3 regions of the Halobacillus sp. Cin3 genome follow, and region 1 is predicted to be linked to each of the others. Evidence: riboswitches for the same ligand, from Rfam matches in the RefSeq annotation. Region 1 holds a riboswitch; each other region holds the start of a gene.
The links. Region 1 has a riboswitch for thiamine pyrophosphate ahead of QMA39_RS09235 (acetylornithine deacetylase). Riboswitches for the same ligand answer to the same signal wherever they lie in the genome.
Positions count from the first base shown of each region.

Region 2: it holds a riboswitch for thiamine pyrophosphate, as region 1 does, so the genes downstream of both, thiW (energy coupling factor transporter S component ThiW) here and QMA39_RS09235 (acetylornithine deacetylase) in region 1, are expected to answer to the same signal.
Region 3: it holds a riboswitch for thiamine pyrophosphate, as region 1 does, so the genes downstream of both, tenA (thiaminase II) here and QMA39_RS09235 (acetylornithine deacetylase) in region 1, are expected to answer to the same signal.

Region 1 is NZ_CAMZMV010000002.1:216,137-225,800, forward strand. Features, by position in the region: gene tenA (thiaminase II) at 1-277, opposite strand, end outside; gene QMA39_RS09235 (acetylornithine deacetylase) at 277-1,563, opposite strand; TPP riboswitch at 1,643-1,749, opposite strand; gene QMA39_RS09240 (GNAT family N-acetyltransferase) at 1,853-2,347, shown strand; gene QMA39_RS09245 (hypothetical protein) at 2,303-2,728, opposite strand; gene QMA39_RS09250 (hypothetical protein) at 2,944-3,168, opposite strand; gene QMA39_RS09255 (alpha/beta fold hydrolase) at 3,550-4,323, shown strand; gene QMA39_RS09260 (peptidylprolyl isomerase) at 4,642-5,511, opposite strand; gene QMA39_RS09265 (trypsin-like peptidase domain-containing protein) at 5,530-6,684, opposite strand; gene QMA39_RS09270 (Lsa family ABC-F type ribosomal protection protein) at 7,320-8,798, opposite strand; gene QMA39_RS09275 (PDZ domain-containing protein) at 9,160-9,664, opposite strand, start outside.
Region 2 is NZ_CAMZMV010000003.1:190,793-200,456, forward strand. Features, by position in the region: gene ligD (DNA ligase D) at 1-652, opposite strand, end outside; gene QMA39_RS11660 (Ku protein) at 744-1,586, shown strand; gene QMA39_RS11665 (pyridoxal-phosphate dependent enzyme) at 1,743-2,693, shown strand; gene QMA39_RS11670 (PucR family transcriptional regulator) at 2,710-4,392, shown strand; TPP riboswitch at 4,496-4,605, shown strand; gene thiW (energy coupling factor transporter S component ThiW) at 4,686-5,174, shown strand; gene thiD (bifunctional hydroxymethylpyrimidine kinase/phosphomethylpyrimidine kinase) at 5,221-6,024, shown strand; gene thiM (hydroxyethylthiazole kinase) at 6,021-6,785, shown strand; gene thiE (thiamine phosphate synthase) at 6,782-7,399, shown strand; gene QMA39_RS11695 (aldo/keto reductase family oxidoreductase) at 7,478-8,380, opposite strand; gene QMA39_RS11700 (threonine synthase) at 8,412-9,632, opposite strand.
Region 3 is NZ_CAMZMV010000001.1:298,105-307,768, reverse strand. Features, by position in the region: gene thiO (glycine oxidase ThiO) at 1-429, opposite strand, end outside; gene tenI (thiazole tautomerase TenI) at 434-1,033, opposite strand; gene tenA (thiaminase II) at 1,030-1,725, opposite strand; TPP riboswitch at 1,835-1,942, opposite strand; gene QMA39_RS01730 (NUDIX domain-containing protein) at 1,987-2,427, opposite strand; gene QMA39_RS01725 (SDR family oxidoreductase) at 2,587-3,378, shown strand; gene QMA39_RS01720 (hypothetical protein) at 3,692-3,940, shown strand; gene QMA39_RS01715 (hypothetical protein) at 3,991-4,224, shown strand; gene QMA39_RS01710 (DUF523 domain-containing protein) at 4,479-4,937, opposite strand; gene egtD (L-histidine N(alpha)-methyltransferase) at 5,009-5,941, opposite strand; gene egtB (ergothioneine biosynthesis protein EgtB) at 5,938-7,188, opposite strand; partial or broken gene QMA39_RS01695 (flavodoxin family protein) at 7,202-7,833, opposite strand; gene QMA39_RS01690 (redoxin domain-containing protein) at 7,998-8,504, shown strand; gene QMA39_RS01685 (SIS domain-containing protein) at 8,605-9,318, opposite strand; gene QMA39_RS01680 (GntR family transcriptional regulator) at 9,329-9,664, opposite strand, start outside.

The sequences.
Region 1 (9,664 bases):
CGATCCGCGCCGCATAGTTCCGATGCAGTTCCATTTCCTCACTTAAAGTGGAATGAAGCAGTTCAGAGAACATCGTCATTGTATCCAGGCTTTTCGCCTTAACGGAACCAAGAGCAAACACCCGGCAGTAATCAACCAAGTACAAATAATCCTGGCGCATGAAAAATTGGAATTTCTCAAGTTCGAGCGTGCCGTCCCCAATCCCTTTGACGAATGGGTGATCGAGGTAGGCTTCCCAAATCGGACGGGCACTTTCGTATAAACGGTCTGTAAACATTACGCTTCCTCCTTGTCATCTGTCTGTTGAAACCAATCGTGCAAAAAAGCCATCATCGTTTTCGTATAATCCAACAGCTGTCTCCTGTCCAGCGACTCATTTACTGCATGCGCCTGATCGAGCGTGCCTGGGCCGTAGAGAATCGTCGGGATCCCAGCTTCTGAGAGCCACCCTCCATCTGTCACAGTCGGAGACATGGACGTTTCCGCCGGCGTACCATGGATGGTTTTATGGGCCTGTTGGAGCTGCTGTACCCCTGGATGAGCAGGATCAACAGAAAAGGCGGGGAAAATTTCTCCGCGGTCCTCAATCATGGACGTTCCTCCCCATTTGAATTGAGGGGCATGGTTTTTCAGCCATGGATCGGCCTGGGCGGCAGCACGGACATGTGCTTCAATTTCTTCGATCACATCTTCGTAATGCTCTTCTGGATAATAGTGCACGGTAATCCATAAAGCACAGCGGTCGGCGATAAAAGCCGCGTGCCTTCCACCTTCAATGACAGCAGGATTGATTGTCGTCGATCCAGGTGGAAAGCCCGGACTCGATTTCGTAACCGCCCAGTGCCGCTCCAATTCCTGCAGCGACTGGATGATTTTCATCATTTTTTCAATTGCCCCTGCTCCGTATCTTTTTCCACCGGCATGAATGATCGAACGGCGTTCCGCGTCGTGGAAGGTTTCCGGACTTTCAATCGTAATCCATCCGGTAATGACGCCTCCCTGCCCCTGAATGGCACAGTTACTCGTATCGGCTACGATGGCTAAATCTGCCTGATACCCTCTTTCTCCACAGGATTTTGTTCCTGCTTCTCCGACCTCTTCACCGACGACGGACTGCACATGAAGGTCGCCGGCCGGCTCGATTCCCGCTTCATGGAGCAATTTGAGTGCAAACAGAACAGCCGCCATTCCACCTTTCATATCCGCCGTGCCGCGACCGTACAAGCGGTCGTCCTTCAAGGTCAGTATAAAAGGATCATGCCCCCACGATTCCCCTTCATCCAGCGCAGCCACATCAATATGACCGTTTAAGATGAGACTTCTGCTATGTTCCCGGTCGGTTCCTTTTTTCGTTCCGACGACAATCGGATCACCGGGATACAGTTCCCATGTGTCTATTTCAAAATCCATCCGGCTTAAATACTCTTCTATGTACTGTTGTGCTTCCGCCGCATTTCGGGCTGGAGGGCTTAACGTCGGAAAGGCGACCAAATCCCCTAGAAGCTGGCGCATCTCCTCTTCCTTTTCCTCCACTCTCTGCAGCAATTCCTCTAACTGAATCATCGTACTCTCTCCTTCCATATAAAAAGCCCGCCCCTTCGAGAGAAGGAGCGGGCTTGATCATCATGTAAGAAAAGATCAATCATCGACCGCTTCACTTCCCTCCGCTGGTATGAGCCAGATCAGGTTGTAAGGGTCAAAGCTTCTGCTTTTCTCAGCCCGGTCATCAGGGCTCCCCTAGTGAAACATGCTATAAAACTGTTATTTTCATTACAACATAGGCGTCTGGAAAGGACAAGTCCTGTTCAATCGCGAAATGTAAACGGATGACGAATAGAACAGGAGGCATTGGATGAACATCAAAAAAGATGATTTAACAGGTGCGGAAGTACAAGCATTCATAAAGGAGCACCTTTTCAATATGACCCTGCACTCCCCGCCCGAAAGCATCCACGCATTGGATATAGAAAAATTAAAGCAGCCCGGCGTGACCTTTTGGACAGCCTGGGAAAAGGGAGAGCTGGCGGGAATGGGAGCGTTGAAAGAACTCCATCCGGCGCACGGAGAGATCAAGTCGATGAGAACAGCCTCTTCCCATTTAAGACGAGGCGTCGCCCATAGAATGCTCCAACACATCATAAATGAATCCAGTGATCGAGGGTATACACAGCTCTTTTTAGAAACCGGGTCTCAAAAGGCGTTCCATCCGGCTGTCCAGCTGTATAAGAAGTTCGGGTTTATTTTCTGCGATCCTTTCGCCGGCTACAAGGAAGACCCGAACAGCTTATTTATGACACTGAAACTAACGGATACTGTAATACATAGCCGCGGTGACCGCAACGGATAAGAGGACAGCCGCTGTCAGACTCCTCTTCAGGAAAGCAGCAGGAATTTTTTTAACGAGCGTGTAGGTGATTGGAAAAATGAAACTGATCGGTATGAGATACAAGCTTAAGAACATCGTAAAGACAGCCAATAACACAGCTAGAAGTGGTCCAATTAAAAGATACAGGCCCCACTCAATAAAAAAGCGTCCCAACGACAGCTGACTGCTTAAACGATCGGCTATCAAGGATAGGGGGAGGGCAAACACAGCATGCCCCAAATAGATATTGACTAAATTAAAATATAAGTTTCCTAACAGGTTGCTGTAATCCGATGTGAGATAAATAGAAACCAATAAAGCTGTTACAAAACTGCTGATTAAGGCAGCAAGAATATTCCGCATCGTCCAACTCACTTTCATGTTGTTTTATTTATGTAGGTAAAAGAAGCGCGGGTTCCGATTATGGGTGGGTCTGTTCTGTTCCCGCACCCTTCATCAAATGCTCCTCGTGACTTCACCACATGACCAGGTTGTAGTATAGGCGTTGGCGGCGCCTATGTATCAGGGTAAGGCGAATGAGAGGAGGAGAGTCCTTTTTTCTATAGGGATAGAGAAAATTATCCGCCCAGAGATATGGTCTCAAAGACGGCTTCTTTTCCGTTTTCATAAATCCTCAGGATCTCATAACTTTTATAACCGTCCACTCTGTAGAAGCGTTCGGATTTATGCGAACCACCAGCGCCGGCCTCTGTCTTGTATAACAGGTTCAGCGTATCTTTTTCTGCCCGGACCTCGAAGGATGTATAATATTCCGCCCCTTCGCCCTGTTTTATTCCGTTCAAATAGATATATACTATATTCTGATCTCCATCTTGGAACATATGATTTCCATGTCCGTTTGAAAATAGGACAACGCGTCCCCTGGAAGATCCTTTTTCCCAATTTCAGAGAAGGACCATTCCCTTTCACTTTGACACGCTGTCAGGAATAAAACAGATAAAAGCACCAATAGGATTCCCTTCAAAAGCAAGCCCCCTTTTACACTTTCTCTGCTATTCTATCATTCCTGGATGGACGCTGAAAAATCCATTTCACATGGAAGGTAAGCGTTGATCAAATCGATCAGCTTATATAACATAGTTGACTTATCGGAATTATTGTATTTTAATAGCACTAATAGATTTTTATCGAACGACCAGTGAATGAAGATGGAGGGAAACATGATGAAGGAAGCCTATCCGGTTATTGATGGTGCGGAATCGTTGTTTTTTGAAGGAAATGATACAGGGGTACTGCTCTGTCATGGCTTTTTAGGAACGCCCCAGAGTCTGAGAGAGATGGCAGAAGGGCTGGCGGATCAAGGTTATACCGTATCGGTGCCACGACTTCCAGGTCACGGAACGCACTATAAAGACCTGGCTTCCTGCTCGTTTTCCGATTGGTATATGCAAATCGAAACCGCTTATCTTCAACTGTATTCAAGGTGCAGGGAGGTGTTCGTCATCGGTCAGTCGATGGGAGGCACGCTGACCCTGGACCTCGCTGCTCAATATCCCGGCATTTCCGGCATTGCGTTAATCAACCCAGCTATGTATATTCCGGCGCTCTCCCATCTGGAACAAGCTTCCGAGCCCTTTTATATAGAGGAAGGAAAGCCTGACATCAAAGATCCTGGTGCTGTGGAAATCACCTATACCCAGACACCGTTGACCGCTTACCAGGAACTGTTGAAGTATATGAAGGTCGTCAGAAGAAAATTAACCGGCATTCGATGTCCGATCACCTGTTTTGTGTCCAGCGTTGACAACGTCGTTCCACCAGAGAATACCGATTACATCCTTAGAAAAGTCTATTCAAACAGCGTATCGAAATACGTCTTGGAGAATTCCTACCATGTCGCCTCGATGGACTACGATAAGGAGCAAATCATCGATGAGCTGCTTTCCTATCTAGAGACGCGCACCTCCATCAAGCATCGGAAAAAAGTCAGCCCATAAAAGGCTGGCCTTTTCAGGTTGTAGAGACATCCTTCCTGTGTTTATGATTTCCAGGGATTATTAGATGAATAGGTTCAAAAACAGTTATGGATAAAGGACACGGGAAGCGTTCGGTGGTGACGCCTGCGGAAACAGCGCGATCCGAAGATCTACTTGGGCAGGTGGCTTTCCTGCCCACGTTAGCTGAAGCCGTGCCCGCGGCAAGCATCCACCGATAAGCGTAATGTGACCGTTACCCTCATAAAAAACACACTTGATGACCAATACATGTTCAAGAAACTGAAAAGGCCAGCCTGTAAACGGCTGGCCTTTTCTTATTTACTCCAGAGTATTTTCAATATCGTACTCCTCCATTTTCTCCTGCATCCAAAGGTTGTACTCTTCACTGACTTTGGATTGGTATAACGTCTCACCAATTTCCTTTTCCACTTCATCATAAACCGCATCCTGCGCTTCGGTATGATCGGTCACTTCAATGATATGATAGCCGTACTCCGTCTCAACGATATCACTGACTTCCCCAACTTCCATCGAAAAAGCGGCTTCCTCAAAGGCTTCGACCATTTCACCTTCACTGAACGCTCCAAGATCGCCTCCTGATGCCACCGTCGTATCATCAATGGAATATTCAGCCACAAGATCTTCAAACGCCTCATCATCCTCCAGTTTCGTCAGCACTTCCTCTGCTTCCTCTTCCGTCTCGGTCAGAATATGGCGTGCGCTTACCTGCTCCGGTACATTATAGCTTTCTTTGTTTTCTTCAAAGTAGGTTTCCTTTTCTTCATCAGTGATGGAAATTCTCTCAGCAAGCAGCAGATCAACAGCTAAGTAATCTTCAATATCCTTCTCTACGTCAGCAATCGTCATCCCGCTTGCTTCAAGGGTGGACTGAAAGGCTTCCTCACCACCGTACTGATCATAGTACACATCCAGTTCTTCCTCCACAGCTTCCTGACTCACCGTAATGTCATTTTCTTCTGTTTCCAGTTCAACGATTTTGTTGGTAATCAGCGTATCCAGCGTTTCCTGACCGTACTGTTCCACCAGCGTATCATACAGCTCCTCCTTTTCAATGTCTTCTCCGTTCACGGAAGCTACACTTTCCTTCGGATCCATACTCAGGCTCAAAATAATCAGGAGGACAGCGGAAACCGCGACCACTCCTCCCAGCAGCATTTTTTTATTCATCTCTTCAAAACTCCTATTCTACTCATTGATTTGTTCCGTAAGGGTCACATTCACCGTCTGCGAATGTCCATTGCGGTAAAATTCCACAACGACGGTGTCGTCTGCGCTCGTTTCTGTATATAAATATTTTCTCAGGTCCGTGCTGTCTGAGATTGCCACTCCATCAATAGAAGTCAGCACATCTTCAACCTGCAGGCCTGCTTTAGCAGCCGCCGACGTTTCATCGACAGAGGCGACAATGACGCCTTCTTCGGTTCCCTCAGGCAGTGACGTCCGGTACTGGGCAGGCGCCTCATTGACGCCGACGACACCCACGCCGAGGTAGGAGCGGTCCACCTGACCATCTTCACTCATGTCCGTAATCAGCGTTTCCACATCATTACTCGGAATCGCAAAACCAAGCCCTTCCGCATCGGCATCCGCCATTTTCAAGCTGTTGATTCCGATCAGCTCACCCGAGGCATTGATTAACGCACCCCCGCTGTTCCCCGGACTGATGGCGGCGTCGGTCTGAATGACATCAAGATCCCACTCTCCAGCAGACGTCGTTACAGAAATCGTCCGGTCGACCGCACTGACAATTCCCTGAGTGACCGTCCGGGATAAGTCCAGTCCGAGCGGGTTCCCGATTGCAAGGACGCCCTCGCCTGCACGGACGGAATCGGAGTCGCCGAAGGCCAGCGGTTCAATACTATAGCTTCCTTCTATTTTCAAAACGGCGATATCCGTAAGCGCATCGGCGCCAATGACTTCTGCGGAGGTGGTTTCCCCATCAAAAAGTGAGATGTCCACTTCCGAGGCCCCTTCAATCACATGGTTGTTCGTCACAATATAAGCGGCATCATCCTCCACCTTATAAATGACGCCCGAGCCTGTACCCGCCTCCGTTACTTCCTCTGCCGAAGCAAACGGCGTCTGCTGGTTAGTCAAGTTTACGACACCGACAATCGCTTCCGAAGCTCGCTCTGCAACATCCGCTGTAGACAAGGCAGACGTTGTGGATAAGGTTTCTGTCTCACCTTCCACCGACTCTTGAGACGCACTGACCGTTTCAGATGTATTCGGCAGTTCTTCCAATTGAGAAACGGTTCCTAATGTAAGTGCGGCCCCTAAAATCCCTGATGATAAAGCGATGCCGGTTATTTTTAAAAGTGATGTCTTCTGTTCACTCATTCCGCTCCCTCATTTCCTTTGATCTGATTACACTATAAGTCTTGAATGTGTCAGGGAGATGTCAGAGCGTAAATCAGTGGACATAAAAAACAGCCCTCACCTTTGGGAGAGGGCTGGGTTTCATTTCTGATACGAAAAGCATCATCCGTTGATAAAACTCACACATTCAGGGAGGAAAAGGATGAAGCAAAACATAACACCCCGTTAGAATGATCGTCCAATTTGGTACTTCTAAATTCATGATTACCTTCCCTTTATGTGGCAATCTAGAGCGGATCTACACAGATCTGAACACTGTCTTCTTCCTTCCACACCTTTGACACTGATATACAGCTCTGGACTTTATTTCATCATCCCAGCCGATTTTCTCATACTTGTGCAAGCCTACCCTGCAGAAAAGGCTCGTTTCTTCTTTAGCTGCAATTGCATAAAAAGCCAGGAAACCCAACCCTGTAATAGAAAAGAGCCAGGGTGTATAAAAAAGATCCATACCTGATTGAAACCTAAGGATAAACAGCACGACTCCGATAAAAAGAATGATGGAACCTAATGTATTTAATGATCGTTTCATTTCCTCATTCCTAACTTCAACAGTGGTTTTCATAAAGGGCTGATTAATGTAATCATGTGTAAAGCTATAAAGTGATTGTCTTTGTCGCAACTCTCTTTTTAAATGCTTGATCATGCTCGACAAAAAGCATTGTAGGTTGAAACCTTTCAATAAGATCCTCAATCTGCATACGGGAATACATATCAATAAAATTTAAGGGCTCGTCCCAGATGTATACATGAGCTCTTTCACACAAACTTCTGGCTACGAGCAGTTTCTTCTTTTGACCTTCTGAAAAAGTGGATAGATCTTTTTCAAATTGCACCCGTTCAAAATCCATCTTACGTAAAATGGCCTTAAATAATGGCTCGTTGATATTATTTTCTTCTATAAAACCGGATAAACTCCCCTTTAAATCAGAAGCATCCTGCTTCACATAGGAGATGATCAGTCCTGAATTTGATATGATCGTTCCCGTGTGCTGGACGGACTCTCCTAAGATCAGCTTTAAAATACTGCTTTTCCCTGTACCATTTTTACCATCGAACACGACTCGATCTCCCTGATTAACAGTAAAACTAACAGGTTGATTGACTTTGGCATCGTTATACATAACGGTTAGCTCTTCAACATGCAGAAGTTCCTTCGACTTAAATTTCAACGGCTCTAATTTTAATGACTCGCTGGTTTCCACATTTTTAAGGAGTGTTTCCTTCTCTTCCAAAGCTTTCTGATGCCTTGCTTCTATGTTTTTTGAACGCTTCATCATTTTTGCTGCCTTATGGCCGACATATCCTTTGTCGATTTTAGAACCAGAGTTGGTCGTGCCATTTTTAGAAGCTTCCTTTTTATGAGACCAGCCAGCTGAGCGCTTTGATGATTTTTTCAGCCTGCTTATATCCTTCTTAAGCCGTTCATTGACAGCGTCCTCCAGTTCCTGCTGACGGTCAAAGTTCAGCTTCCATGAAGAGTAATTTCCGGTCTGAACCTCGATATCCGCTTTGTTGATCGATAAGATATGATCCACACATCCATCGACAAAGTTTCTATCATGGGAAATTAATATAAAACCCTTTTTCTTATTTAAATATTGAGCAACGATTTTTCTTCCCTCTATATCCAAGTGGTTGGTCGGCTCGTCAATTAATAAAAACCGGTCTTCATTTAGGAAAAGAGCTGCAAGCAGCACCTTTGTCTGCTCACCATTTGATAACGTATCAAACGGCCGGTACATAACCTCTGCATCAACATTCAACAGCGAGATTTCCCGGAAAAACTCCCAGTCTTCTGCTTGTGGGCATATGCCTTCCAGCACTTCATGAGTGACTTTCCTTTTATCAGCAACGGAAGTAGGAAAATAGTTGAATTCCACAGAAGAAATGATTTGACCGCTATACTCGTAATTTCCTAACAGGAGGTTCATGAATGTTGTTTTCCCTCTTCCGTTCCGACCAATAAACCCCAGTTTCCAATCAGTATCTATTTGAAAGCTTACATTTTCAAAAATATTGTCAAAGCTGCTTGGATATGAAAAAGTCAGGTTCTGAACTTGAATCATCGACATCTTTTTTCTCCTTTACATATTCAAACACGCATCTACTTCCGTACAGACTAGGAAAATAGATGATGAAAAATAACCAACTATGAGAGGAATAAAAAATCCTCCCAATAATAATTGGAAGGATTAGTCAACGTACATCATGATAAACCAACAAATATGCCAATAGAAAACAGCACATGGAGGTCACGACTGAGTTTTATAAATGAATAGACTAATCCTATATTTTAGTGGTATTCGAAATCATACACTTTAATAAAATATAGATTAGTTAATCATTTGGCATCATCAGTCCTTTCTGTTTTTTCCATCGTACCACTTCTTTTTTTCAAATACAATCAATCATATAAACGTTTCTTATTTAGTATCAAAAGAACCCTACCGAACTTTCATGTGTCGGCGGTTCCACAAATACAAGACCGAGCTCATAATGCTCTCCTTCATACATCGCCCGCTGCACATAACGGTTTTCGCCCCACTCATCGCGCACTTCAATTTTTGTAAAAGCACCAGTATTTTGGAGCGCTTCATAAAACTGATTCTCGGTACGGACCGGGATGCTGTTCACCCGTTCAATAAGCTCACCAGGGAAAAGGCCCATCTGGTCAGCCGGGCTCTCCGGAATCACGCCCAGGATACGGACACCTTTTGGCGTCGATGTGAAAAACGGGGTTTTATTCTCTCTTGACCGGTGGCGGAGATAAATCCATTCCCGCCCAATCAAGGCGAGCGCAAATACGGCAATCGTAAGAATTTCTAAGAAAAAGCTCCCTACAGCCAGCATAGTAAGGAAGAAAGCCAACAAGAACGTATGACGACCGATCGCTTTGGACGCCATTTCCGGGGACTGGCCGCGTACGAGCCACTCTGCC
Region 2 (9,664 bases), on a different contig from region 1:
GGATCTGCTCCTCGTTATACACAGCTGTATCCACATATCCATTATCCGGGTCGAAGTGGGTGAGGAATACAGAAGCTGTTTTCCACTGCTTCCACTTCACCCAGTGCCGGGTCCTTTCTCCGAATTGGTAGGTGCTGGTGCTCCGTTTGGCAATGATCCCTTCACCAAAGTGCAGATGGATAATGTCTTTCAGTTTATCCACATGTTGATAAACGGCCACCATTTTAATTCCTGGGTGTTCCCACTTGGCAAGGAGTTCGGCCAGCCGTTGTTTTCTTTTTTCTAATGGAATTTGTTCCTGAACGAAATCAAAAGCTGCAAATAAGGCAGGCCGCTCCGCCGCTGCTTTTCGAATGTTCTCCGTATTTCTTAAACGTCCCCGCTTTTGGAGAAGGTCGAAATTGGCTTGGAAAGCTGTATTTAAAATGACAATTTCCCCGTCCAAGACGAAGGGAGTTGTATCCGGAGGAGGGGCGGCTTCGCTGATTTCAGGGAATTTATCTGTTAAATCCTTCCCGTTCCGGCTGATCAGGCGGATGCCTTCAGATGTACATTCGAGGAGTGCCCGGAAGCCATCATATTTTGGTTCATACATCCACTCCTGGCCTTCGGGTAGATCGTCGGACGGGGTGAGCAGCATCGGACGTTTCATACGTTTCCTCCTTTTTCCCTTAGGTTGTCCTTTCACGATGGAACATATTTTCACTTTGAACGCAAAAGCTAAGAAAAAAGGAGCCATCACTATGCACACCATGTGGAAAGGAACCATCAGTTTCGGTCTGGTCAACATTCCTGTGAAACTGCATGCTGCTACAGAAAATAAGGACATTAAGCTGAGGCAGCTGCATGAAGAGTGTCATTCGCCGGTGGAATATGAAAAGCGCTGTCCTGTCTGTGACAGGGAGATCGAGAGTGAAGAAATTGTTAAGGCCTACGAGTATGCGAAAAATAAGTTTGTTGTCCTGGACAACGAGGATTTAGAGCAGCTGAAAAAGGAACAAGACGATAAAGCGGTGGAAATCCTCGATTTTGTAAAACTGGAGGAGATCGATCCGATATACTTTGAACGGAGCTATTTCATCTCTCCAAACGAAGGCGGGGCCAAAGCCTACAGCCTTCTGCGCCAGGCTCTGGGGGATACCGGTAAAATCGGAATTGCCAAAATCATCATCCGCTCGAAGGAGCAGCTGGCTGTTTTAAGGGTGTATGAGAACACCTTAGTCATGGAGACCATTCATTATCCTGACGAAGTGCGCAGTGTCCAGGATGTCCCAAACGTCCCTGAAGAATCCGATTTAAGCAAAAAGGAACTGAGTACAGCCGTTACATTGATTGACCAGCTGACCACCGAATTTGATGCTGGGAAATATAAAGATGACTACCGGACAGCGTTGATGGAACTGATTGAAGCGAAGAAGAATAATGAAGAAATTACAACAGCGAAGGATAAACCGGCTCCGGATAACGTTACAAGTCTGATGGATGCCTTGGAAAAATCCCTTGAAAAGACAAAAGGACCCACGAAAAAGCGCAGGACAAAAGCACGAACGAAAACAACGACGTCCGGAAAAAAGAAATCATCTTGAATACATCAAGCCCTCCCTGTCACGGGAGGGCTTCTTTTGTAGAGGATTTTGAAAAGATTCCACACTCTGCCCCTTTTCCGACTATCGTTCCATCCCCTATAATGAGTAATAATCAGAATTTTTTATCTATTTACAGGGGGGAGTTATTTGGGAGAGATGGTGTTGAGAGATGTGTGGTTAGCGAGAAAACGTATCGAGAGCATCGTGAAACCGACGCCGCTTGTGTATTCGGAGTTTTTCTCCGAACGCTCAGGGCAGCCGGTTTATTTGAAAATGGAACAGTCCCACCCAGCAGGGTCTTTTAAAATAAGGGGGGCGGCAAACAAGCTGCTATCTTTAACAGAAGAAGAAAAAAAGCGTGGTGTGACAACATTTTCAACAGGAAATCATGGAATCGCCACCGCCTATGCGGCACGGCAGATGGGTATCTCTTGTACGGTTTGTATTTCCCGCCGTGTGCCAGAAGCGAAGCTTAGCCGTCTGAAACGTCTGGGGGCGGATATCGAACAAACAGGGGCCGGTCAGGATGAAGCTGCTGTTCGCTGCAGGGAGCTGGCATCTAAATATGGAATGACGATCATCCAGCCCTTTGATGACCCCGAGGTGATTGCAGGACAGGGAACCATCGGTCTTGAATTGATGGAACAGCTTCCTGAACTGAAAGAAGTGGTGATCCCGCTGTCCGGGGGCGGCCTTTTATCCGGGATCGGTTTCGTTTTGAAAAAGATGGATCCCACTGTTTCTGTGACCGGGGTGACGATGGAACGAAGTGCTGTCATGCAGGCAAGCCTGAAAAAAGGGGCGGTCGTTAAGCTGGAAGAAGAATACACCCTCGCAGACAGTCTGCTCGGGGGCATTGGCGAGGATAATCGTTATACATTTTCTATGACCCGGTCGTTGATGGATAAAGGGGTGCTTTTACAGGAAAACCGCATTAAAGAAGGATTATACAGTCTCCTTGATCATCATAAAATCATCGTAGAGGGAGCAGCTGCTGTTGGAGCCGGCTATCTTCTTGATCAGCCGGTTTCGGAAGGACCTGTGGTCTTGATCATTACGGGAAACAATGTAGATACAAATACGGTTAAAACGTGGATGGACAGCTGAAAAAGGGGGAGTGGGGATGGGTGTACCTGTTGAAGAGGTATTGAAGCTGCCGATGTTAGAGAAAGCGAACGTGCAGACACCTGTTTATGACCGTGATGTGGAGTGGATCTCTGTCATAGAGACGCCTGTCGAAAATTTTGTGAGAAACAATGAATTCGTTCTCAGCACCGGAGTGGGATGCGGGGAGAATATCCCGGCTCTGGAGGCCTACGTGAAGGATGTCATCCGGTCAGATGCTTCCATTCTGGCTTTTGCCACCGGCCGTCATTTGTTTAAAATCCCTGATCGTATCATTGCTCTAGCTGAACAACATGAGCTCGTGCTTGTGGAAATCCCCTGGGAGGTACGGTTTGCGGATATTCTTCAAGGCGTGCTGCAGTTAATCAATGAAGAGAAACAGAAGGTTCACAAGCATGTTGAAGGGATCCGTCAGGAATTGATCAATTGTGTCCTGAATGGGAAGGGACTCCAGGAAATCACGACCATCCTCTATCAATATACAGGGCTGCCCAATGCCATCAGCGACCATTTGAAGCACATCCGGGCCAATCAGCATTTTGATTCTTCCCTGATTGATGCGTTGAACGGACGTAAAGAAGCGGTTGTTTCCTTAATTGAGCATCCTTTCCATCTGGAGCACCCGCTTACACATTTTATAGAAGCTTATCAAATCGGTGAGGAATGCTGTTATCAGCTTACGATTCTATCCAACTATAAGAAGCAGGGATATCTGTTGTTTCAGCCGGAAAAGGATCAAGAGGTAACAACAGAGATGATGACAATTCTGGAGCACACGCTGACCGCCTGTGCCCTTTATTTCGTGAAGGAAAATGCCATCGAAATGACAGAAATCCGTCTCAAGGATAACTTTCTTTTGGATCTGGCGAAGCAGGAGCAGCGCATGGACAAGCAGCTGTTGTCGAAAGCCGGGCTTCTCGGCTATGATCTTGAGAAACCTTACGTCTGTTTTGTCGGAGAGGTTCTGTTCCATCAGCCGGCAAGCCGGTCGGTAGGAAACGACGGACAGCTTCCCTCTTCTTCTTCTCTACAGAGCCGCAATTATTACATCCAAAAGGAGGCTGCTTATGCCGGGCACATGGTGGGGCGGCAGGTGATGACGACCTTTGATGAAGAGAGAGTCATCATCTTTTTGGAGGCGGACAAAGAAGGCAGTGAGGAAGCAGCGAATCAATTTCTGGACCTTGTCGAAAGGCGTTTGTTCGAGCTGCTGGCAGGTGTCACGATTCAATGGGGGATTTCGTGTCATAAAGACGGGTATCAAGTATTCCATCACAGCTATGAGGAAGCGCGGACAGCCCTGCAGATGGGAGAGCAGCAGAACGAGGCAGGGGGACGGACATTCTTTAAGGAGACAAGGATGAACAGGCTTTTGATGGCCTTATCCCATAAAAAAGAAATCGAGGAAATTGTTCAGGATACTCTCCAGCCGCTTATTGATTACGATCAGAAAAGGCAGGCGGAGCTTCTCCATACATTTATGGTGTATAACAAGTACAACAGCAATGTCAGCCAGACATCGAGAGCTCTGAATCTGCACCGGCAGTCCCTTCTGCACCGGCTTAGGAATATTGAACAGCTGACGGGGTTGTCCCTGTTGAACGCGGATGATTTATTTTTACTGGAGCTGAGTGTGCGGCTGTGGCTCCTGAAAAAAGTAGAAAAGCCCGGGCCGCTGTGAACGGAAATGTTTTTGCTTGGAGGTCTCTCTGCCGGCTGTATGGAGCAGGAGAGGATGACAGATTCAACCAGTTTTGATATGATTGATGCAAATGAATAGATTTCAAAACTACTAGGGGAGCCTGAAGAGGCTGAGAGGAAAGCATGGACGCTTTCTGACTCTTACGTACCTGATCTGGTTAATACCAGCGGAGGGAAGTAGTCACATGATCGTCATTGATCGACTTCTTCTATCAAAACCAGGTCCCCGGAGGACCTGGTTTTTTTATTTTATTCACAGGAAGGAGCTGACCGATGAATAAAACCAGAATCCTTACATTCATGGCCGTCCTTGTGGCAGTAGGGACACTTGGCTCGCAGTTTTTATGGTTTCCCGCTGGAGTAGCAAAAGCCTATCCTGTCCAGCACGCTGTCAATGTCATGGCAGCCGTTATGCTCGGTCCGATTCCAGCGGTGGCTGTCGCTTTTGTCATCGGCCTGCTGCGTTTTCTGCTGGGGCTCGGGACGATTCTGGCTTTTCCCGGAGGTATGTTCGGGGCGTTTTTTGCCGGTGTATTTTATAAGGTATATGCACGGAAGCTTTCTGCAGCAGCCGGAGAAGTGCTGGGCACAGGTGTGATTGGTGCTCTGGCCGCCGCTCCCGCCGCCAACTGGTTCATGGGAAGCTCAGCAGCGGTCTTTGCGTTTCTTCCGTCGTTTCTAGTGAGTAGTCTGTCAGGAGCGGTCATTGCTGTGTTCGTTTTATCAAGAGTGAAGGTGGAAAGCCCGCTCCCGCAGTCCTGATGGAATCCAATTGAAAAGAATCATTTATAGGAAAGGAAGTGGTTCAATGAACCCCGCATGTGTATTAACAATTGCCGGTACGGATCCAAGTGGTGGAGCTGGTATCCAGGCCGATTTGAAGACATTCCAGGAATTGAAAAGCTATGGTATGAGTGTGGTGACTTCGGTTGTCGCCCAAAATACGACAGGAGTTAAAGATGTGCATCACCTCCCTGACTCCTTCATCCGTGAGCAGCTGTTTGCGGTTAGTGAAGATATGCCGGTACATGCTGTGAAAACAGGGATGATTGCCAATAAGGAAATGATGCAGGTCATTAAAGACTGGATGCAGACCATCGATGCTCCGTACATTATGGATCCTGTTATGATTGCTCAAAGTGGAGATCCGCTTGTCGAGCAGGAAGAACAGATCTATTTAAAAAGGCATCTTGTGCCAGAGTCGACGCTTGTGACCCCTAATATTCCGGAAACAGAAACCCTTCTCAATCGCAGGATCGATCATGAAGAAGATATGAAGGAAGCGGCTGTGGAAATTGTAGAACAGCTGGGAGCCGGTGCTGCGCTTGTAAAAGGCGGCCATTTAAAAGGGAAAGCGGTCGACTTTTTATATGACGGATATCAGCTGCACAGCTTCGAAGAAGAACGGATTGATTCAGCGAATACCCATGGCACAGGCTGCACGTACTCGGCTGCTATAGCCGCTTATATGAGCCAGGGATATCCGCTCACGCAGGCGGTAGAGAAGGGCAAGCATTTTGTTACAGCGGCCATTCGCCATTCTTTCGATCTTGGTAAAGGGGATGGCCCGACCAATCATTTTGCCGTACGCAGGGAGGTTTTTCATTCATGACACAAACGTTGATCCAGCAGCTGCGGAGTGAACGCCCTTTGATTCATAACATTACCAATGCGGTCGTCATGAATTATACAGCCAACGGCCTGCTTGCTCTCGGCGCTTCTCCGATTATGTCGAATGCCGTTCAGGAAGCCGGGGATGTCGCTCGTTTAGCAGACGGCCTTCTGTTGAATATCGGCACGTTGAACGAGCAGCAGGTGGAAGCGATGCTGGAGGCAGGAAAAGCGGCGAATGAGGCCGGCGTACCTGTCGTTCTGGATCCTGTGGGAGTGGCTGCCACCTCCTACAGAGCAGAGGCCTGCCGGAAAATATTGTCGACGGTTAATGTCGATGTGATCAAAGGCAATGCGGGAGAACTGGCTTTCCTTGCTGGAGAGAAAGTCGAAACAAAAGGGGTGGACTCTGGAGAAGCCTCCAACACCGATGAGATTGCTCTCAAAGTTTCTGAACTCTATGAGACGATGGCCGTCTGCACAGGAAAAACCGATGTGATCGGGTATCAAGGAGAAGTCTTCAATAACGATACAGGACATCAATGGCTTTCAAAAGTTACAGGATCCGGATGTCTGCTTGGTGCCGTTCTCACTGCGTTTCTTGCCATTGAAGGAGACCGCGTAGGAAACGTCAGGGCCGGTCTCTATCATTTTGGCAAAGCAGCAGAACAGGCCGCTTCTCATCCTCATGTGTCAGGATCCGGGACATTTGTTCCTGCGTTTATCGATGCTCTTGGAGCAGAAGAGGAGGCGGGCCGGTGAAATTGGAACAGCAGCTCAGAAAATACTTGATCATGGGTAGTCAGGACTGTGACAGAGACCCTTTATCCATCCTGGACGAAGCGATTGAAGGAGGTATTACGGCTTTCCAATTCCGGGAAAAAGGAGAAGGATCGCTGCAGGGAGATGAAAAATATCAGCTGGCAGCTGCATTGCAGCAGCGCTGTAAAACCGCCGGTATTTTGTTCATTGTAAATGATGATGTGGACCTTTTCCGCCGATTGAACGCGGAAGGCATTCATGTCGGTCAGTCGGATGAACATGTGAAGGGGATTCGGGAGGCACATCCTGATGCGGTGATCGGCCTGTCCGTCTCCGACCTGCATGAATGGGAAAACAGCCCTGTTGACCTCGTTGATTACCTGGGAGCAGGACCGGTCTATCCTACAACGAGTAAAAAGGATGCCAACCCGGTTTCCGGTACGGAATGGATCAAAGAATTAAAAGAAAGACAGCCGGACATGCCTGTGGTCGGCATCGGCGGCATCACGACGGAAAATGCACACAGAGTCATGGAAGCCGGAGCTTCCGGCACAGCTGTCATATCCGCCATTACGAAAGCGGAGGATATCCGGAAGGCAGTTGGAGAATTATAAATGTTGAAAAGGACCGGAATGACGCGATGACGAGCGTCGTTCCGGTCCTTTTTTTAGAATCAAATGTTTGTAAATGAATTACGGTACATCATGGCCCATGGAGCTCTGGAGAATTTCAAACCATTGATCATGATTGAGGGTGTAATCCAGGCTTCTTACGGACCCGGCAATCCGGTTCTTTTTACCGGATCCGACGATCGGCATAATCCGGGACGGATGGTTCAACAGCCAGGCATACATGACTTCATCTATGCCCTCGGCACCGATTTCCTCCTGGATCTTCGTGAGTGTGCCTCGCAGCCGCACGGCTTTGTCATCGTTGGATGTAAAGACTTCTCCGCCGGCCAGAGGGGACCAGGCCATAGGTGCGACGCGCTTCTGCTGACAAAGGTTTAACGTACCGTCTTCAAAGTTTTCCAGTTGATAGGCGGAAAGCTCCAGCTGGTTGGTTACGAGAGAAAACGGCAGATAGGATTCAAGCATCTGCCATTGATGATCCTTGAAATTGGACACACCAAAGGTACGTACTTTTCCTTCTTTCTGCAGCTGAATGAAGGCCTCAGCTGTGGATGCAGGGTCCATGAACGGGTCGGGGCGATGGATCAACAAAGTGTCTATATACTCTGTCTGAAGATCGGTTAGCGACTGTTCAACTGACTTGATGATATGTTCTTTCGTCGTATTGTAGTGATGGGACATATGCTCCGGGCGGTTTTCTGAAGGAAGTACGATGCCGCACTTCGTAACAATCTCCATCTGATCCCTGAGAGATGGTTTCAGGCTGAGTGCCTCTCCGAAAAGCTTCTCACAAGTATAGCTTCCGTAAATATCGGCATGGTCAAATGTCGTTATGCCTTGACCGAGATTATGTTCAATCAAGTCCAGTGTCTCTTCCTTCGATTGGTTCCAGTCGGCTAAACGCCATAATCCGTGTACAATGCGTGAATAAGAGAGGTCTTCTGCTATTTGTATGCGTTCCATTCTATCCCAACTTTCTTTAAGAATACTTTCATCATACCTTTCTTTTCAGAGCGTCACCAGGTTGAAGGACTGGAATATCCAGATCTACGGTGTCCGGGTATTTGATGCCGGCTCCGGTATTCAATACGACGACGTGCTCTTCTTCCTTGATCCAGTTTTTCTGCCGCAGCTGACGGGCAGCAGAAAAAGCAGCCGCTCCTTCCGGGCAGACGAATGTTCCTTCCATTTGTGCCGCCCGCTGCTGTTCTTCCCGAATCGATGATTCAGATACAGCAGCCGCACAGCCATTGGACTCATAGATTGCCTCCAATACAAGGAAATCACCGATGGCTTTAGGAACGTTGATTCCAAACGCCATCGTTTCTGCACCCTCCCAGAAATCGGACTCTTTCCGTCCCTCTTCCCAGGCCTTCACAATAGGGGCACAGCCCTCTGACTGGACAGCGACAAGTCGCGGCATCCGCCCGTTCTCTACCCATCCCAGTCGCTGGAGCTCCCGAATCGCTTTATAAATACCGATTAAACCGACTCCCCCTCCCGTCGGATACAAAATGACATCCGGCAGCTTCCATTCGGTCTGTTCTGCGATTTCAAGCCCCATTGTTTTCTTTCCTTCGATTCTATAAGGCTCTTTCAATGTGGATACATCATAGATGTCCGGGTCCTGCGCGGCCCGGGAAATGATTTGTCCGGCATCGCTGATCAAGCCGTTGACTAGGAAGAGTCGTGCTCCCGAGACCGCGCACTCGTTCCGTGTGATTTTCGGGGCATCGACCGGCATAACAATTGTAGGGGTGATGGACGCCCTGGCGGCATAGAGGGACCATGCCGCTCCTGCATTGCCATTTGTCGGCATTGCCAGTTCCTTTACGCCGAGTTCACGGGCTTTGGATACCCCGACGGCAGCTCCGCGGGCTTTAAAAGAGCCCGTTGGAATGACGCCTTCATCCTTCATATCCAGATGGGGGATGTTCATGTCTTTTCCGAGCGCGGGCAGAGAAAGAAGCGGTGTCATCCCTTCTCCCAGGGAGACCCGGTAAGATGGGTTCTGTAGTGGAAGAAGTTCATGATAGCGCCAGAGATCGGGATTACGGTCTCTGAGGCTGTCTTTTGACCAGGATGAAGACAGCGCTTCCAAATCATAGTTTACAAGCAGTGGTGAGCCGCATGTACATAAGTGGTGAGGTTCTGAGGTGTTGTAGGTTTTCGAGCATTTCGGGCAGTAAAGGTGAGAGATGTAACTGTACGTCATGGATCATCCTCCTACAAGCATTTATAAAGAGC
Region 3 (9,664 bases), on a different contig from region 1:
TAAAGCTCCTGAAATCCTGTCTGAAAGAGACGGCTCTGTTTCACGCATTTCATCACGATCGATCCACCGAGCCGTTTCACCGACCGCTTTCTGCGATTTCCCCAGCTGCTTCCACGCTTCCTTTTCCTCATTTGTAAGAGCAATTTTATATAACCCTTTCTGCTGGAGCCCGATATCCACTCCACTGAGCTCTTTCAATTCAGCTGCAAGAGAAGGAAACATCGCCCGGCTCGTTCTCGCCATCTGAAAAAGCGGATCGTCCCCTTTCCATTCGGACTGAGCACCGAGCATGCCCGCTGCGGCGCTTGATGCCTTCTGTCCGGTTTTCCCCCGGTCGATGACGAGCACTTTTTTCTGCCGCCTGGCAAGCTGATAGGCCACAGAACTGCCAATGACTCCTCCACCTACAACGATTGCGTCATAAAGCATCCCTTCATCTCCTTTCCAATTGATATCGATAACGGCGCACCGCTTCTTCAGCGTTTTCTGCCAGAAGAACCCCCGACAGCACGGCCGCTCCCGACGCTCCGTAATGCCTAAGACTGGAAGCATTTTCCGGTGTTAATCCCCCAATAGCAATGACAGGCAGGGACACGGCCCCGGTGACGGTCTTCAGTGCACCAAGCCCCCTCCCCGGCATCCCGGGTTTGGAATTCGTCTCAAAGACATGGCCGAATAGAACAGCATCCGCTCCCTCAGCCTCTGCGGCCACCGCTTCTTCTGCCGAATGGACGGAACAGCTGACGTGTAAAGATGGAAACGCTCGCTTCACGTCTTGAACCGATAAACTGTGACCAGCCAGCTGCACGTGTGGCACCGCTTTTGCTGCTGCTACATCCACCCGGTCATTGATCACGAGCTTTTCGGTCGGAAACCCGAGCTCCGTCAAAGTATCTATAGTTCCCGCTATTTCACTTGCGGACCACTGCTTTTCTCGAAGGTGGAAGAAATCGATCATTGGTTCAATCGCAGCCACCCTCGTGCACAGTTCCTCCCGGGACTGCCGCCCTGTGGATATGACATGCAGTTTCATTCACGTCCGGCTGCGATCGACTGTTTTATATCAAACGGCCATTCCTCCATACGGTAAGCCATTTCCCAGAACATATATTCATACTGACTGCTGATGATAAACAATTCCTTCATCCTGGCTCTGCCGGCATCTGTCTTCTTTTCAGCCAGTTCATCAAGACGCTCGATCTGCTCCTCTACAAGCGTCCGGAACCAATCCCCGCCGTAAGCCGCGATCCATTCCTGGTAGACCGGTTCTTCCGGCGACGACTCTTTCAAATGTTCGCCGACTTCATAATACAGCCAGTAGCACGGAAGAATCGTCGCAATCACATCCCCTAAGTCCCCGTTATACGCTCCTCTGTACATATGGGACGCATAAGCATAGGCCGTTGGTGACGGTTTGAACTGCTCCCGCTCTTCCTGCGTAATGCCCAGCTGCTTCGAAAAATTCTCATGAAGCCCAAGCTCTGCTTCGTACGTACTCTGAGCATGAGACGCCATATTGGCCATGACAGCCATATCTTCAGACTTTGCAGCTCCCAATGACTGGACACGGGCAAAATGGGACAGGTAATAGGAATCCTGAAGCACATAATAGCGGAACTTTTCGAGAGGAAGCGTTCCCTCTCCAATCCCCGTTACAAAAGGATGCTGAAAGCTTCCCTCCCAAATCTCATCTACGGCTTTTCTAATTTCTTCTGAAAATTTCATGTCCACTCTCTCCTTTGTTGAACGATCCGCCACTGATTTTTCCCACTAAAAAAGCCACTTTCCCCGGCATAGGAAAAGTGGCTGATATACATTTATTTTCATAGACATGTATAGGTATCGGCCACTTCCCTACGCTGGTATAAACCAGATCAGGTTCCAAGAGTCTTAAAGCATTACTTTAATCTCAGCCTTTGAGAAGGCACCCCTAGTGGATCGCTCGCTATTCAATTCTCTTTCATCGTAACACGTTAGAATTTTTTGTCAAAAATAGATTTTCGACTGCCGTTCCACTGCTTTCTGGATACTGTTGGCTGTCCAGGGAGGAATCGGGACGGGACTCTCGTTCAGATCGGGCTCTACCCAGACCATGTCCGCCACTTCTTCCGGGCTCTTTATATAAGGCTCTCCTTTGAAATCGGCAGTTAAAAATACGACATTCAGAACCTGGATATCCCCGATTAAAAAAGTATTGCTGTGTACATAGGTAAGGTCCCCATCCAAAATGAGGCCGATTTCCTCTTTGATTTCACGGCGGACGTTATCTTCCAGCACATCAAGGGAATCCGGACTGAACTCCATTTTCCCTCCAGGCAGCGAATAGAGACCGCCGGCATGCTCCTCTTCCGGTGACCGCTGAATGAGCAGAAACTGACCGTTTTTCATAATGGCCGCTTCTACGTTTATGATATAAGAATACGACATATACAAACCTCCTTTTTCATCCAATCCTTACCAAATTCGACACGACACACCAAACTCCTCTCCTTCCCGGAGAAAAGGTTGGTGAGCATATTCATTGTGTATCTTTCTCAAAAGCCGTACGATACTCTTTGCAATAAAAGATAAAGAGGTGTTCCAACCATGGATTTACAACTTAGAAATAAACTTGTCCTTGTGACCGGATCTACACAAGGAATCGGAAAAGAAATTGCGAAAACTTTCCTTGAGGAAGGTGCACGCGTCGTCATTAATGGACGTACTCAGGAAAAGCTCGATCGTATTGTAAACGAATTAAATCCTCACGGAGACATTCAAGGATTTGCTGCTGATGTGTCGACGAAAGAAGGCGCAGATGCGCTGATCCAAAAAGTCGAGGCCATCGGTGACCTGGATGTACTTGTGAATAATACAGCCATGTTTGAAGTGAAAGATGTCGAAGATGTAACCGATGAGGATTGGATGAATTACTTTGAAACCAACATCATGAGTGCCGTACGTTTGTCGCGTCATTTCCTTCCCAAAATGCTTGAACGGGATACCGGCCGGATCCTGAACATTTCCAGTGAAGCCGGCGTGAAACCGCTGGCGGAAATGATTCCTTATTCCACAACAAAAGGTGCGATTAACTCCTTGACCCGCGGCCTGGCGGAGCGTACAAAAGGCACCAACGTAACCGTTAACGCCGTCCTTCCTGGACCGACATGGACCGAGGGAGTAGCCGGGTTCATGAAGGGAGCAGCAGAGAACGCAGGCGAAGAGTTGGAATCCTTTACGAAGGATTACTTCAAAAACAATGAGCCGACCTCTCTGATCCAGCGCTTTGGTACGGTGGAAGAAGTGGCAAGTGTCGTTGTCTACCTCGCTTCTCCGAAAGCTTCTGCCATTAATGGAGCAATGCAGAAAGTCGAAGGCGGCATCATCCGATCTGTGTAACATGAATGTCTTCCAGACACAGCGGCAACACTTTCTAGAGCAAATCAAAGATCGTTTTCTCTGGAAGCCCTTCTTTTTCTGCGGAATCTGTTTCGCTTACGAAGAACATTGGGTGGTGACGCCTGCGTGGAAAACACAACCCGAAGATCCACTGGATCAAAGGGTTTCCTTTCCAAGTCAGTTATCCACTGATAATGGCTATCTGCACGGAAGGCAGGTCATTTTATCCATTCTAAAAACACCCGCCCTTTTCAGGACGGGTGTTTTTTTAAGCTTATCTCAGGTAAAATATGGATCGGAGAGGAGGAAATCAATGACGCAACTGAAGGTCCTTTCTGCGTGGAACATCCTTCCCGCTGCGCTTTTGATCACAGCTGGATGGTACCTGCTGGATGACAGCTCTGCCAATAACGACACCGCAGCCACCCTTCTTATCCTGTTCTGGGCCGTGAAAAGTGGGCTGGACGGCTGGAGGTATTATTTAATCCGTCAGAAAAAGCATGCCTTCTTGAACTTGGGCCTGAGTGCTGTCAGCCTTGCCTTGTTTTTTTATGTCCTTTAAAGGAAGGCAGTAAGGAAAGAGAACCATCCACTTATAAGGAGCGGATACATATGTTAAAAAAGATTCGAATCTTCCTGTCCGTCATAATCGTCTTTATATCCGGCTACGGATTATGGTCAGGTACATCAGGAGACCTTTTGTCTTTCACTCTCGCAGGTTTAGCCGTACTCATGGTTATTCTTGGTGTTGAAGAACAGAGAGAAACAACCAAAAGACGCGCCTCATTATACTATGCCGTCTCTGTTTTCTGTCTGTTTACTTCTATAGCGGGATTCATCCAGTAAAAAGTGTTCCATGAGAAGGGCTCTCAGCTTTTAGAAGGACTTGTTGTTATTCCAGTGCCTTCAGAAGCTGCGACCTTTCCCTTCCCGTGGACGAGCTAAATTGGATCAGGGGAGTTCAAGTGGAGGATTCGGTGGTTACGCCTGCGGGAAACCACGAGCCGAAGATCCACCGATAAGCGGAACGTGACAATCGCAGACTCACTATTGGAGAAATACTTTTTCTACATGAGGAGAGCCCCCTAAGAGGGGGCTCTTTACACCAACGTATGGATAAAATCGATCTCACTCATCACTTGAATGCCGTTCCGTTCAAGCAGGGCCGCTGTGACCCCTTTTCCGGCAACCTGCCTGCCGCTGAACGTGCCGTCATAGATGAGGGTACTGCCGCAGGACGGGCTTCCCTCCTTCAACACCACCGTATCAATCTGCAGATCTCTTACTGTTTCTAATGTCAAATAAGCGCCTCTTATGTACGTCTCTGTTACATCGTTTCCTGTCTTTTCCATTACACGGGCCCGTCCTTTCAGCACATCCTCCCCATCACCGCCGACAATCTCTGCCGGGGGACGCGGGACCATGAACCCTCCCAGCAGTTCCGGGCAGGCGGGAACCGCTTTCTTTTCCAATATTAACTTTTGAATTTTCTCCTGGAGGCAGTCGGTGCCATCATAGCGCACTTTCATACCAGCCAGACAGGAACTGATTAAAATCACCCTTCTCTTCCTCCCTTAACTCTATTTAAAAAAGGAAATCCAGACCCTTAAAAAGAGTCCGGGCCTTCCTCTTAAACCACTTCCATCAGACAGACACTGAAATACTCTCTTTCATCTGATACGACACGCTGAAGCAGAAATCCGCTCGATCTGCCCAGCTGGATGATGTCTTCTGGATCGTATTTATAGGAGTTCTCTGTATGGATTCTTTCCTGTTTCTTCACTTCAATGGTATGCCCTCCGACGGAAAGAACTTGATCCCTGACGCTTTCCAGATGCATTTCAATCCTTCCGGCACTTGAATTATAAAGAGCCACATGGGAAAAACTCTCCACATCAATGGACGCTTCATGCTCACGATTAATCCTTGTGATCAGATTTTTATTAAACGCGGCGGTCACCCCTGCCGCATCATCATAGGCCGCTTCAATGACCGTTTCATCTTTTTTGCGATCAACTCCGAGGATCAGCTCATCGCCGGGTTCCAGGAGACTTCGGATATTTCCGAGAAAACGCTCTGCCTCCCCCGGTTCAAAATTTCCGATCGTGGAGCCTGGAAAGAATATGACTTTCTTCTTCCCTTTCAAATCAGGGAGTGTAAACGGCTGTGTATAGTCCGCACTGACGCCCTGAATGTGAATCTCCGGATAGGATGTCTGCAGCTGAGCCACCGTATCCGCCAGAAATTCTTCAGAAATATCGATCGGAATATAGCTTTCGATGTTCTTCACATGATCCAGCAGAATTTTCGTCTTTTTACTGCTGCCGCTGCCCAGCTCAATCAAGGCGGATGGTTCATGGAAAACTGATTTCCATGTGCTCAGGTTTTCCAGAAGAATCCGCGCTTCTGTCCGTGTCTGGTAATACTCCGGCAGATCTGTAATCTGTTCAAACAGCTGCGATCCCTGCTCATCGTATAGAAATTTAGAGGAAATCCATTTCTTTTCTTCAAAAAGACCGCTGAGTATATTGGATGGCGCCTTTACATTCAAATGCGTCTTCATACATCCTCCGCCAATCGGAATCCGCTGAACTGCCAGCGCATCTCCGGATGGAAAAAGTTCCGGTACGTCGCCCGGATATGGGACTGCGGCGTGACACAGGCGCCTCCTCGGAGGACGAGCTGATTCGCCATGAATTTGGCATTGTATTCACCTAGAGCCCCGTCCAGTGGTTTATTCCCCGGGTAGGGAACGTATGGGCTCTGGGTCCATTCCCATACATCGCCGTATGCCTTTTCCATCGTTCCGTCTCCCTTATAAATGGAATGCGGCTGATACTGTTCGTGCTCCATAAAGTGACCATCCACTTCAAGCTTTTCCATGGCATGCTCCCACTCCTGTTCAGTCGGAAGCCTGCGGCCGGACCACCTCGCATACGCGTCGGCTTCGTAAAAGCTCACATGGCTGACCGGAGCATCGAGATCGATTTTCTGCAGACCGGAAAGTGTGAACATGTGCCACTCCCCGTCTTTGTTCACCCAGTACTGAGGATGTTTCCACTGATTTTCCTTCACCGTTCCCCAGCCGTCCGAAAGCCAGTGCTCGGGCTGTTCATAACCACCCGATTCCATAAACTGAATGAACTCCCCGTTCGTTACCGGCCTGTTGGCAATGCGGTACGGATGAAGATACGTTTTGTGCCGCGGCCCTTCATGATCAAAAGCAAACCCCTCCCCGTTATGACCGATATCCGCTATCCCTTCTTTGAATTCAAAGAACGAAAGCTCAGGAGCACGGCCATAGGAAGCATCCACCTGCTCCTTGAATACCGGATAAAGCGGGTTATAGGAAAAGTTGTATTTGATGTCCATTAAGATAAGCTCCTGGTGCTGCTGCTCGTGCTGCAGACCAATTTCCACAAGCCCGTCAATATCTGCGTCACCGACACGTTCAGCAAGCAGGCGGCTCATTTCCTGATCCACATGACGGCGGTAGTCCATCGTTTCCTCCACCGTAGGGCGGGTAATCAAACCCCGCCTCTCCTGCGGGTGGAATTCTCCGACGGTTTCATAGTAGGAATTGAAGAGGAATAAGAAAGCCTCGTTATAATGCCGGTAATCAGGAATGTATACTTCCAAAATGAATTTCTCGAAAAACCAGGTTGTATGCGCCAGGTGCCATTTCGTCGGACTCACATGCTTGGCCGCCTGTACAACAAAGTCTTCCGTCTTCAGCGTTTGAACAAGCTTTTCCGTAATTGTTCTCGTTTCTGCATAGAGACTTAATACACTTTGATGGGTCGTTTCCATATAGCAGCTCCTTTTACTCTGTGGTATTGCCAACAGCAGGGATAGGATTTTTCTTAAAAATACGGGCCAGGTGCAGCGTATTGTAGGCAAGCATCTTCACATGACCTTTTGTAAACTCATTCTCCTCTCCGCCGCCTTCATCCAGATAAGACGCGCCGGGACCGGCTTCTCCGACCCAGTAGGCATCCACATTCGGAGGAATGACGAAACCTATATGGGAAAGGCCGTAAATCATAGAGGCAGCGGCGTGCTTGGCTCCATCTTCGTTCCCAGTAATGACGACGCCTCCGACTTTGTTGTAGTAGACCGCCTGTCCTTTTTCATTCGTTTCACTGCTGCTTCCATACAAACGTTCCATCGCCACACTTGCGATGCTGCTTTTCTCCCCGAGCCAAAGCGGTGTTCCGATCAGAAGGATGTCCGCTCTTTGACCTTTTCAAAAATCTCCGGCCACTCATCTCCGTCCCCGAGGTCCTTCGCCACGCCGTTTGGAATATGATAATCCGCCAGACGGACGGTTTCCGTATGTACCCCTTCGTTTTCCAGGATATCGAGAACCTCCCGTCCGAGTGCTTCGGTATGGGATGTCTCCTCCGATGTTTTCTTTAAACTACAGTTCAAGAGCAGCGCTTTCAAACCTGTCATCGTGTCAAACCCTCCTCTTAAGTATATTGAATGTTCATTCCCTTTTGACTTTATTTTAATCCTGCTTTTTCCAATTTGTAAGGTAAATTACAAAAACTTCACACATGTTTACATTTGATTGTGGGCATTTTAGAAGAGAAGTATGGATAAAGGAGTGTGTTTGGATGTTTACATTGAATGAAAAAGCACCTGATTTTACCCTTCCGAAAATTACCGGCGGGGAATTCTGTTTTTATGAGGATTTAAAAAGCCATGAAGAGGATCACTGGCATTTGATTATATTTTTCCGGGGATCGTGGTGCCCTGCCTGCATGAATGAGCTTGACCAGCTGGAAAAGGACCAGGGATACTTTAACGATAAAAAGATCCACCTGATTACAGTTACCCACGATGAACAAGCCGATCTTGAAAAAATGCAGCAGGAACATCAATTCAGTTTTCCTGTGCTGAATGATACGAACTTCCAGTTTTTAAAAGACTACCAGGTGCACTTCCACGATGAAAATGCGCCTTATGAGGATCACGGCACGCACGGAGATCCCGCCTACTTTCTGACCGACGCTGAGGGACGGGTGTTGTACCAGCAGAGACAGACGAGTCCGTTCGGCCGCCCGGCACCGACAGAACTGAGAAAAATCATCCAGTATATCCGCAGCAACTTAAAAAGCTGAAAAAAAACCCCGTCCGGTGAACGAAACCTGTTCACCGGACGGGGTTTTTGATTTTCACTATTCCACGAACCGCCATGCATACTTAAAACGTGCCTTCACGTTAAAAACGAATCCGTGTATAATGCTCCATCATTCTTTGGTTATGTTCGTCAGAGCCATCCACATTACCACTTTTGAATATCGGCACTTCGTTACCGCTCCTCTCCAAGTGCTGAATGGTGCGGGTCAAAAGCTCGTGGATGATGGCCGTTCCAAGTACCGTGGATACGGGGGAATAATCAGTTCCCTTCCCTTTCATGACTGCGTCACCGACGGGAACTTCCATATCAATGACGTTCTCAGCCACATCTTCCAGCCGTTTCCCTGAATCCACCCGGGAAGGCTGGGAGTCAGCATAGCAGAGCGATGTCAGAGCTGTCGTATACACACCCATCTCCTTGAAAAACTCCGCTGCTTCCACTGGAGCTGGATTTCGGCCTGAGGTGGAAATGACCAGTACCGCATCTTCAGGCTTCACGTCTTCCTTTTCTAAATAAGGACCGACAAAACCGGGGGTCCTCTCATTGCGACTGGCCATGGCAGCTCCCTGATGAAGCATAAGAGGTTCAATCATGATTGGACGGACTGGAACCAGACCTCCAGCCCTGTAATACGCTTCCTGGGCAATCAAACTGGAATGCCCACAGCCGAACATATGAATCACGCCGCCCCTGCTGATTACTTCCGCATATCGACGACTGATGACTTCAAAAGCCTCTGACTGGCGCCCTGCCAATGCCTGAAGACGGCGGGTCACATCCATTAAGTAACTCATGACATCCTCCTTACCGCTCAATATCACTAATGAACTTATAGCGATCCGCCCTGTAGGTGGATTTGACAACTTCGAACGGAACTCTGTTATCAAGGTAACTGCACCGCTCAATATGGAGGACAGGCGAGTGCGCTTCAATTTGAAGATCTTCACTCTCTTTTTCATCCGCCGCACGAGCTTCAATCTCCTGACACGCATGACTGATTCTAAGATCAAGCACGTTCTCCAAATACTCATACATCGATCCATGGACGATTTCCTCCGTTAGATCCGGAAGCAGAGAAACAGGAAGAAAAGAAGTTTCTACTGCCATCGCCTGCTTGTCAGCGAATCGGATACGTTTGAC